DNA from 3 places in the Endozoicomonas sp. GU-1 genome. Region 1 is predicted to be linked to each of the others. Evidence: predicted binding sites of a transcription regulator. Region 1 holds the regulator's gene; each other region holds the start of a gene.
What was found. The regulator sigma-54, encoded in region 1, starts transcription at its own class of promoters, with help from an activator protein. The targets are predictions, from matches to a motif close to TGGCACNNNNNTTGCTNT.
Positions count from the first base shown of each region.

Region 2: a site for sigma-54 is predicted at 1,633-1,650, ahead of O3276_RS16645 (urease accessory protein UreD). Genes of this name have one in related genera too.
Region 3: a site for sigma-54 is predicted at 1,903-1,920, ahead of O3276_RS11730 (formate/nitrite transporter family protein). Genes of this name have one in related genera too.

Region 1 covers NZ_CP114771.1:2,666,661-2,669,944, forward strand. Annotated here, with positions in the region: gene dcuC (C4-dicarboxylate transporter DcuC) at 1-757, opposite strand, end outside; gene O3276_RS11010 (RNA polymerase factor sigma-54) at 1,067-2,527, shown strand; gene hpf (ribosome hibernation-promoting factor, HPF/YfiA family) at 2,669-2,983, shown strand; gene O3276_RS11020 (PTS sugar transporter subunit IIA) at 3,048-3,284, shown strand, end outside.
Region 2 covers NZ_CP114771.1:3,982,574-3,985,857, forward strand. Annotated here, with positions in the region: gene ureC (urease subunit alpha) at 1-8, opposite strand, end outside; gene O3276_RS16635 (urease subunit beta) at 5-340, opposite strand; gene O3276_RS16640 (urease subunit gamma) at 350-652, opposite strand; gene O3276_RS16645 (urease accessory protein UreD) at 683-1,573, opposite strand; gene urtA (urea ABC transporter substrate-binding protein) at 2,022-3,251, shown strand.
Region 3 covers NZ_CP114771.1:2,861,472-2,864,755, forward strand. Annotated here, with positions in the region: gene O3276_RS11720 (hypothetical protein) at 1-124, opposite strand, end outside; gene O3276_RS11725 (TatD family hydrolase) at 193-1,515, opposite strand; gene O3276_RS11730 (formate/nitrite transporter family protein) at 1,966-2,778, shown strand; gene O3276_RS11735 (hypothetical protein) at 2,939-3,284, shown strand, end outside.

The sequences.
Region 1 (3,284 bases):
GCAGCAGCGCATAGAATGCCGGGGCCGGGTCTTTCTGGTCACCGTCTGTAGGTTCGATGCCCTCACCCACATGCTCGGCAACCCTGTAGCCATCTTTCAGATCGCACCGACGCTGCCAGACAAAGTGCAGGGCCGCCGCCACCAGCGCCATGGGGAAGGTGATCCAGGCCTGATAATCCAGGAAGTATTCGGTAATTTCCAGTCCGGACTGGCTGGCGGCAAAATTGGCATTCACCTGGGTGACACCGATTTCAAATGCCGCCGGAGAAGCAATCACGGCAACCGCTGAAGCCGGGCTTAAACCGATATTTCTCAGCACCGGATACAGCGTCACCATCAACAGCAGACCGAGGCCCGTTGCCGAGGTGACGAACATTTGCAGCACAACACTGAGCAGATAACACAGCGCCAGTACCATATAAGGTGAGCGAAAACGGCTGATGGGCTTGACGGCCAGTCGAACCAGCGCTTCTGAGGCACCGATATGGGACATATAGCTGGCAAAACCACCACAGGCCATGATGGTCAGACCCAGGCTGGCCATGCGGAAGCTGAATACCGTGTTCATCAGTTGAAACAGGTCAAAGGGGATAAAACCGGTGGCCTTGGCCGCTGGCAGAATATCTTTTATCCCCATCACCGCGGCGGCACTTAGCAGGACAATACCGGCAATAGCCAGCGAAGCCGATGCACTGTAGTTCTTCACGATGGCGTAGATAACCAGTGCAACTACGGGTATGACAATGAGTATATCCACAGGGGAATCCTGAAAATGGCTAAATTGCGCGCAGGTTATTTCTTGAGCTATTGGTTGTAAATGACCAATGTCAAATAATGATCGGGTAGTTCTTTTTAACCATTCTGACAGTCGTTATGACCGAACTTTAAAGACGGAAAGCGCTTACAACCCACACAAAAACACACGTAATTTCATCGTATTCAATCTTTGCACATTTTTTGCTAAAGCTATGGTTTCAGAAACGTCTATGGGTTTATAATCAGCCGCACATGGAGAGTAAGCCTCTGCAGCCTCCACGGAAAACGAAGTAAAGGTATACGGTTGCCTATGAAGCCTTCCTTACAGCTCAAGATGGGCCAGCAGCTGACCATGACGCCGCAGCTGCAACAGGCCATCCGGCTGCTACAGCTATCGACCCTGGATCTTCAGCAGGAGATTCAGGAGGCCCTGGAGTCCAACCCCATGCTGGAGTCCGAGGATAGCCAGACAGAGGACACCGCCAGCAGTGAAGGACAGGAAGAACTCGTTGATCTGAGCGAAAAAGCCTCAGAACCTGAGCCTCAGGAGATGGCGGAATGGTCAGACAGCATTCCCAATGAACTGCCCGTGGACTCCGCCTGGGACGACGTGTATTCCAGCCTGCCGGCCAGCAGCGGTGACGATGATTATGACCCCCTGGCAAAATCCTCCGCTGTGGAGTCACTTCAGGATCACCTGGAATGGCAACTGGATATGCTGCCCATGAGCGACCGGGACCGGCTGATTGGTCTGGCGATCATCGAAGCAGTTAATCCGGATGGCTATTTAACCTGCACGCTGGATGACCTGTTTGTCTCTCTTCAATCCCAACTGGACGATCTGGAGATTGAAGAGATCCATGTGCTGCAACACCGGGTACAACAATTCGATCCGGTGGGTTGTGGCAGTATTGACCTTAGAGAGTGTCTGTTGGTTCAACTTCGTCAGCTGCCGCCCTCAACACCCCATTTCAACAATGCGGAAAAGCTGCTCACCCGTTACCTTGAGTCCCTTGGCACCCGTGATTATGCCAGCATCATGCGTCATGCCAAACTGAAAGAAGACCAGCTGCGAGAAGCCCTCAGCCTGATTCAGAGCTTCCACCCAAAACCCGGCAGCACCATTGATCAGACAGAAGCCGAATATGTGGTACCGGATATATCCGTCCGGAAAATCAGGGAACGCTGGACGGTGGAACTGAATTCCGACGCCCTGCCCAAACTGCGCATTAATAATAATTATGCGTCCATGGTTCAGAGAGCCAATAACAGCCGCGACAATGTGTTCATGAAGAACCATCTGCAAGAAGCCCGCTGGTTTTTGAAAAACCTGCAAAGCCGCAATGAAACATTGATGAAAGTGGCAAGCCAGATTATTGCCTATCAGCAGGAGTTCCTGGAAAAAGGGGATGAAGCCATGAAACCCCTGGTGCTGGCGGATATTGCCGAGGCGGTGGGGATGCATGAGTCGACGATATCCCGGGTAACGACTCAGAAGTACATGCATACCCCCCGGGGTGTTTACGAGCTGAAGTACTTTTTTTCCAGCCATGTCAGCACCACGGAAGGGGGGGAGTGTTCCTCCACGGCCATTCGGGCCCATATCCGCAAACTTATTGCTGAAGAGACACCGCGCAAACCCCTCAGTGACAATAAAATTGCGGCGATTCTGGGGGATCAGGGCATCAAGGTAGCAAGGCGCACCATTGCCAAATACCGTGAGTCCATGAATATTCCGCCATCCAATGAACGTAAGCAGTTAGTGCCCTAGTTGATACACCGCTCAAAAAGCAGTTTTTTTTGTCTCAGGGCATTCCAAGCTGCACCGACAGTGATAGAATCGAACTCAGCCAGTACGAAAAATCCCGCGGACTGGTGATTATCTGGATAATGGGATTCAGGAGAGCGTTACATGCAAGTCAACATCAGTGGGCATCATGTCGAGGTAACAGAAGCTCTGCACGACTATGTGATCAAAAGACTGGAGCGTCTTGGTTCACATTTTGACCATATCACCAATGTACAGGTGACCCTGAGTGTCGAAAAGCTGGTGCAGAAAGCAGAAGCCGTTTTGCATACCCGCGGGGCCGAGATTAATGCCACCGCCGAGCACGAAGACATGTACGCAGCCATTGACCTGCTCTCGGACAAGTTGGATCGGCAGCTGGTTAAGCGAAAAGAGAAAGCCCTGGACAGGCAACAGGGTGCCAGTGGCCATGCCCTTTGATTTATCAGGTTGCCATTCTTATTCAGCATGATTATTCATCGCATCCTAACCCCCGAGCGCACCCTTGACGGGGTGCACGGGGCCAGCAAAAAGAAAATCCTGGAATTTATCGCTGAACGCATCAGCAGCGAAGCCCCCGAAAATCAATGCCAAAGAACTGTTTGAAGCGCTGGTTGCCCGAGAGCGTCTTGGCACTACCGGGCTGGGTGATGGCGTGGCTATTCCCCACTGTCGCTGTAAAGCCTGCCCGGAGCCGATCGGTCTTTTTATACGACTGGCGGAACCGGTTGATTTTGATGCG
Region 2 (3,284 bases), 1.3 Mb from region 1:
ATGGTCATTGTGCTTCTCCCGGCTGTTTTGGTTCTGGCAGTGTGCCCATCACTTCGCCACGGAATCCGTAAATGGTCTGTTTGCCAGCATAGCGAACCAGTTCGACCTGTCGGTCCTGGCCGGGTTCAAAACGGACAGCCGTCCCTGCCGGGATATTCAGGCGAAACCCGAGGGTCTGCTCACGGTCAAAAGCAAGGGCGGGGTTGGTTTCATAAAAGTGGTAGTGGGAACCCACCTGGATAGGACGGTCACCGGTATTGGCCACCGAGAGGGTCAGGGTCTCCCTGCCGACGTTAATCTCAATGGGGTCGGCAGAGGCAATCACTTCACCTGGTATCATGAACAATCCTCAGGCTATGGGGTTATGGACGGTGACCAGCTTGGTACCATCGGGGAAGGTGGCTTCCACCTGAACCTCGTGGATCATTTCCGGAATACCGTCCATCACCTGCTCACGGGTGATCACTTCACGGCCTTCATTCATCAACTGGGCCACGGTTTTACCGTCACGGGCACCCTCCATGATATGCATGGAGATCAGCGCAATGGCTTCCGGGTAGTTCAGTTTGACCCCGCGCCCTAAACGACGCTCGGCAACCAGTGCTGCGGTATAGAGAAGCAGCTTGTCTTTTTCCCGGGGGGTAAGTTCCATAGTGAGATCCTGCTTTAATTATTCGTTAATTTAGGTATTCCAGATGCGTGGCCGACACCCTTTTCGGCCATTGAATCGTTCTCTCTCAGCTTCCCAAATCCAGGTGAAAATGGTTCTGGCCTGTTCTGATGAATCGCCCAGGTAACGCACAATAAACACACCGGCCCGCCAGGTGATGGCGGTTACCCGGTGCCAGCCTTTATCGACCAGCTGGCTGTGCAGGCCGGATAAGTCTGGCGGGCTTTCCAGAGTGATCAGGAAGGTGCCCAAGACCGTGTGATTATTGAGCCCCAGAAGGGACGTGGGCAGTGCTGACCCGGCAGCAAAATCGAGCCTGTCAAGGTAGAGCGGTTTGCTGTCCCTGGTCAGGGTGAGATGCTGGGTGAGTTGCCCACGGGTAAACTGCTCACCGCTGGCGGTTCGACCCAGACAGATAATATCCCAGCCTGCAAAGAGCGCATCGCCGTTCAGTTCAATGCGGGTATCAAGCTCGGTAATGGCACCATTAAACAGGATGGTTTCCTGAGGCAGCCACTCCATGGAGGCTGAGTCGCTGACTGTGATATGCGTTGTCTGTTTTTGTAGTTGACCATTGCCGTTGAAATAGACTTTACCGGCAGCCGGGGTTGTGACCAGCCCATGGGCACCTTTTCTGATGGCAAAGCGCTGTACCAGTTCATCTCCGGCCACCAGACCACCGGGAGGATGCAGAATATAAAGATGGGTCAGGCCTTTGCCTTCCGGCCAGAAAGGACGTTGAATGCGCAGCGGCCCATAATGGCGGGTTCTCCCCATCAGGGTACGGCCATTCAGGTGTTTAAGTTCTACGTCTAACCCGGCACGCCAACCCGACGACGATGCCCCGGCGCTATCAGGCCTGCTGCTCTGGTTGCTCTCTGTCTCACCCGATGATGCTTGCATATTACAGCCTTGTGCTTGTTCTTATCCGGGATCATTTATTGGTGATCTTTTTGTGATCAATGGCAAAACCTGTGCCAGACACAGTATTTCACTGAATACGTCACTTGTCGCCGACATAATACCTGACCAAATGGTCATTATGAATGCCTTGATTTGGTGCGGCGTTAGTTAATATGCCTGCAAGGCGCGCCAAAATATGGCGTACCCCCTGTTGTTTCCGGCGAATGCCTGCCGGTCTGGAAAATTCAGGGCGGAGGCTCTCTTTCCCAGCCCGCTTTCCCATGGCGCAAGCACTGAAACTGACCATGGCACACCTCTTGCTATCCCCTGTTCAGGAAACGAACAGCGAACAATAGATAGCGGGGAAGCTATGAACAACCGGTTAAACAAACTATCCAGGAACTTTTTAACGGCATCGGTGGCTACTGCCGCACTGTCATGGTCAGTAATGGCTCAGGCTGCAGACACCATTAAGGTTGGGGTGCTTCACTCCCTTTCCGGCACCATGGCCATCAGTGAAACCACGCTGAAAGATACCGTGTTGATGATGGTGGAAGAGCAGAATAAAAATGGTGGGGTGCTTGGCAAGAAGCTGGAGGCAGTGGTCGTTGACCCGGCCTCGGACTGGCCCCTGTTTGCCGAGAAAGCCAGGGAGCTGCTGGTTAAGGAAGACGTCGATGTTATTTTTGGCGGCTGGACTTCCGTGTCCCGCAAATCGGTACTGCCGGTGGTGGAAGAGCTGAATGGTCTGATGTTCTACCCGGTTCAGTATGAAGGGGAAGAGTCCTCGAAAAATGTGTTTTATACCGGCGCGGCACCCAACCAGCAGGCCATTCCGGCGGTGGATTACCTGATGAGCGAAGAGGGTGGCGCGGTCACCCGTTTTGTTCTGGCCGGTACCGACTATGTTTATCCAAGAACCACCAACAAAATTCTGGAATCCTACCTGAAAAGCAAAGGCATCAAAGATGCTGACATCATGATCAATTATACGCCGTTCGGTCACTCAGACTGGCAGACCATTGTTTCTGATATCAAGAAGTTTGGTAATACCGGTAAAAAGACCGCGGTGATTTCCACCATCAATGGCGATGCCAATGTCCCATTCTACAAGGAACTGGGAAACCAGGGGGTTTCGGCTGAAGAGATTCCGGTGATTGCCTTCTCGGTGGGTGAAGAAGAACTTTCTGGCATTGATACCGGGCCACTGGTAGGTCACCTGGCGGCGTGGAATTATTTCATGAGTGCTGAAAGTGACACCAACGACGAATTTATTGAAACATGGCAGTCTTTTATCAAGGATGAAGAGCGTGTTGCCAATGACCCGATGGAGGCCACTTACATCGGCTTCAATATGTGGGTTGAGGCGGTTGAGAAGGCCGGTACCACCAACGTTGATTCAGTGCGTTCAGCGATGTATGGCATTACCGTTCCTAACCTGACCGGTGGCACAGCGGTGATGAATACCAACCACCATCTGACCAAGCCGGTATTGATTGGTGAGATTCAGGATGATGGTCAGTTTGAGATTGTCTGGGAAACCAAAGGTGGCGTTATTGGCGATGCCTGGACTGACTTCCTGCCGGAAAGTTCCAAAATTGTTGCTGACTGGTCGGCACCGGTTAAGTGCGGCAACTATAACCTGGAAACCGGCGTCTGCTCCGGCCAGAACTACTGATTTATAAAGATGATATGACAATCATGCCCTCCT
Region 3 (3,284 bases), 190 kb from region 1:
TACCGACTTGTTTTGAATTAAAAAGACAAGTAACTCTCACGCCTTGAACCGGGTTTTCAGGGTTTAACGGCCGGAAATTATATTGATGGCCAATATCATTATTAATGATAATTCCACTAAGCATAAATAACTCCTGCACCTATTGATTGATTATTGCTCAATCATTTTAACCAGTTATTTACCGATGCTACGTCAGTCGACAAGTGAGAATATCCGGCGGGCATTTTCTGTGGTTGCAGCAGCAATCTCTTCTCCATCCACACCCAGCACCTGGCTCAGCGCATGGATCACATAGGGCAGATTGGCCGGTTCATTATCACTTCGTCCTTTGCCACGAGCCCCCCTGTGCTGATCTGGCTGCCGGGGCATAACCAGATAAGGTTTTAAAAACGGTGCATCGGTCTCAACCATCAGCCGGTCACGCAGAGCCTCCCAACCGACAGAGCGCAGCGCACCCACCAGATCTTTATTACGCGTGTTACCAATCCAACCGGTAATCCCGATGGAACAGCCCAGATCAAGATAGGCCTGCAGCTGCTCACTGTTACCGGTGAAGCAATGAACGCAGGCCATGGCTGGAGAAGACAGTTGATGTATGTAGTCTGTCAGAATTTCAATGAATTGCTTGTGGGCACCCCGCTCATGCAAAAACAGTGACTTTTTCAGTTGTACCGCAAGCTCCAACTGCTCCCTGAACACATCTCTTTGGACATTTTTGGGAGACCACTCACGCACATAGTCCAATCCACACTCACCCACTGCAATACAGTGGCTGCCGCCCCGTTCCATTATTTTTTTCATTTCCGGTATGCCACCATCTTGCTTAAAATTCCTGGCTTTGTGTGGATGGCATCCCACTGTGTAATACAAAGAGCATCGGGAGGAATCGGCAGACGCACAGGCTCCAGCGGCCCCGGTAGCATGCGGAGATTGCTTCAGCCATTTATCCACGGCTTTCTGCGCCTCTATTGCTAAAGCAATAGAAGTACCCGTTATCATGATGCGACCGACGCCTGATCGGGAAGCATTGGCAATAACCCGGGACAAGTCACCAAACCTGTGTCCGACGAGATTGGCTCCGATATCAACCAATGGCGTCTTGTATCGAGGCCTGAACTCCGCAGGTGTCAATTTCGCCTTGCTCAATTCTGGTCGGGCAGCTAACTGAAAATCAGAAGAATCACGACCTCTGGCAGTAACAACAGACGATGCAGCTGTCTTGGTTGAGCGCTGGCAATGACGTGACTTCAGCCCCCTGTCGGGCCTGGTCTGCTGCTCCTGGACGGCAGGATAGTCCGGGTTATCCAGGTATCGCGATGCACAGGGGGCTGCACCTGAAAAAGGCTTATCAGAAGCACCTGAGCGCCTCTTCTTTTTTTTATTTTTCCGGGCTTTTGACGAACTGCCTTCTTGCCAGACTTTCAGATCCGCTTCGTCGGCAGCCACCTGCTTACCTTCGCTGCTAACGTCATGAGAGGAAACGGGATTGGATGACGTGATATTGGCCGGAGTCATATTAGTCAGCTCGCTCCTGTCTTACATCATTAGAAGTTACCGTCAGCATTTTCACGGCACACAGGCACTTTTAACTTGAACGATCAGGCTAGTGAACGGATACGACAATTGCCACTGTACACGACAATATTCATGGTGTGTTCTCCCACCTGACCAGGCTAAGAAAACGACAGTATCAGAATGGTACTGGTTAATGCTGATCATAATTCAAACGGTATTGGTACCTGTTTAAACCAATAAGTGTATTATGGAATGCATGAATATCTGCTCTGGTGTGTATCGTTGCAGTGCAAATATCCCCAATTTCTGGCTTACCTACATAGAATGTAGCCTTATCAGCATCACTTTTTCTCTATAAATTATTGAATTATCCCTTGAAAAAAACCTTGGCACTAACTTTGCGTAAGCATCAATGGAATATCTATTAACTGACCTCAAGGAAAGGGATTTATGGCTTACTTAGAACCCAGCGAGTTTGTGACCAAAATGGTGGACTCTGGAGAGTCCAAAGTGTTCATGTCCAATAAAGACACCCTGATCCGTGCATTTATGGCAGGGGCTATCCTGGCACTGGCGGCAATGTTTGCCATCACCGTGACCATTAAAACCGGTTCACCGCTGGTCGGTGCCATGCTGTTTCCGGTGGGCTTCATTATGTTGTACCTGATGAAGTTTGATCTATTGACGGGTGTATTTACCCTGGTGCCTTTGGCTTATCTGGATAAGCGTCCGGGTGTTACAGCGCAACGGGTTTTTAGAAACTGGGGAATGGTGTTTGTTGGCAACTTTGCGGGTGCACTGACGGTTGCTTTCTTTATGTCTTTTATCCTCACTTACGGCTATAGCATTGACGGAGGGGCTATTGCAGAAAAGGTCAGCAGTATCGGTGAGTCACGCACCGTCGGTTATAAAGAACATGGTGTTTCAGGCTGGATCACTATTTTTATCCGGGGCATGCTCTGCAACTGGATGGTATCCATGGGTGTTGTTGGTGCCATGATCTCCACATCAGCGACCAGTAAAATGATGGCCATGTGGATGCCTATAATGCTGTTCTTTTTCATGGGCTTCGAGCATTCCATTGTCAACATGTTCCTGTTCCCCTTCTCCATGATTATGGGCGGTGATTTCACGGTGTCGGAGTACCTGATCTGGAATGAACTGCCAACCGCACTGGGTAACCTGTTTGGCGGTCTGTTTCTGGTTGGCTTGCCACTCTATTTTACCCATGTGAAAACCGGCTCTGCCCATCAACCAATCTAAGCAGTTAACCAACTACTCAGAGCCTCAAAACCTGCCGCTTCCAGAGCTGGAAGCGGTGCTTATCATTCAGTTTTCATAGCAAATACATTTTTGAACTTATAGTTAATCAAAAGGTCATAATATTAAGTTACTATTACAAATTCAGGGTAGTTTTCAGGGCATGTATAATTTTCCTTCATCAATGGGCAATGGTTTTCCTTCTTTTTTGAATTTTAACGGAGGAGAAGGTACTTTAGTCACAGATACAACCCAGCCCCTTGTTGTCAATACGCCAACTCCGGGTTTGTGTCAGTCTGGACCAATGTCAATGATGCCCGGGCAGAGTATCACTACTCAATTACAACAAAGGAATATCAACGCAACAGAGACAACACACTGCTATATGAACCCGGTAATGCATTCCGCCCCTGCGGATAACAGGCACTTCACAAATCAACCCCAGCCCTGTAAAGAAACGCCCCCCATGTTGACGTCAACCGGGATCTATAATCCAAATCCACAATGCT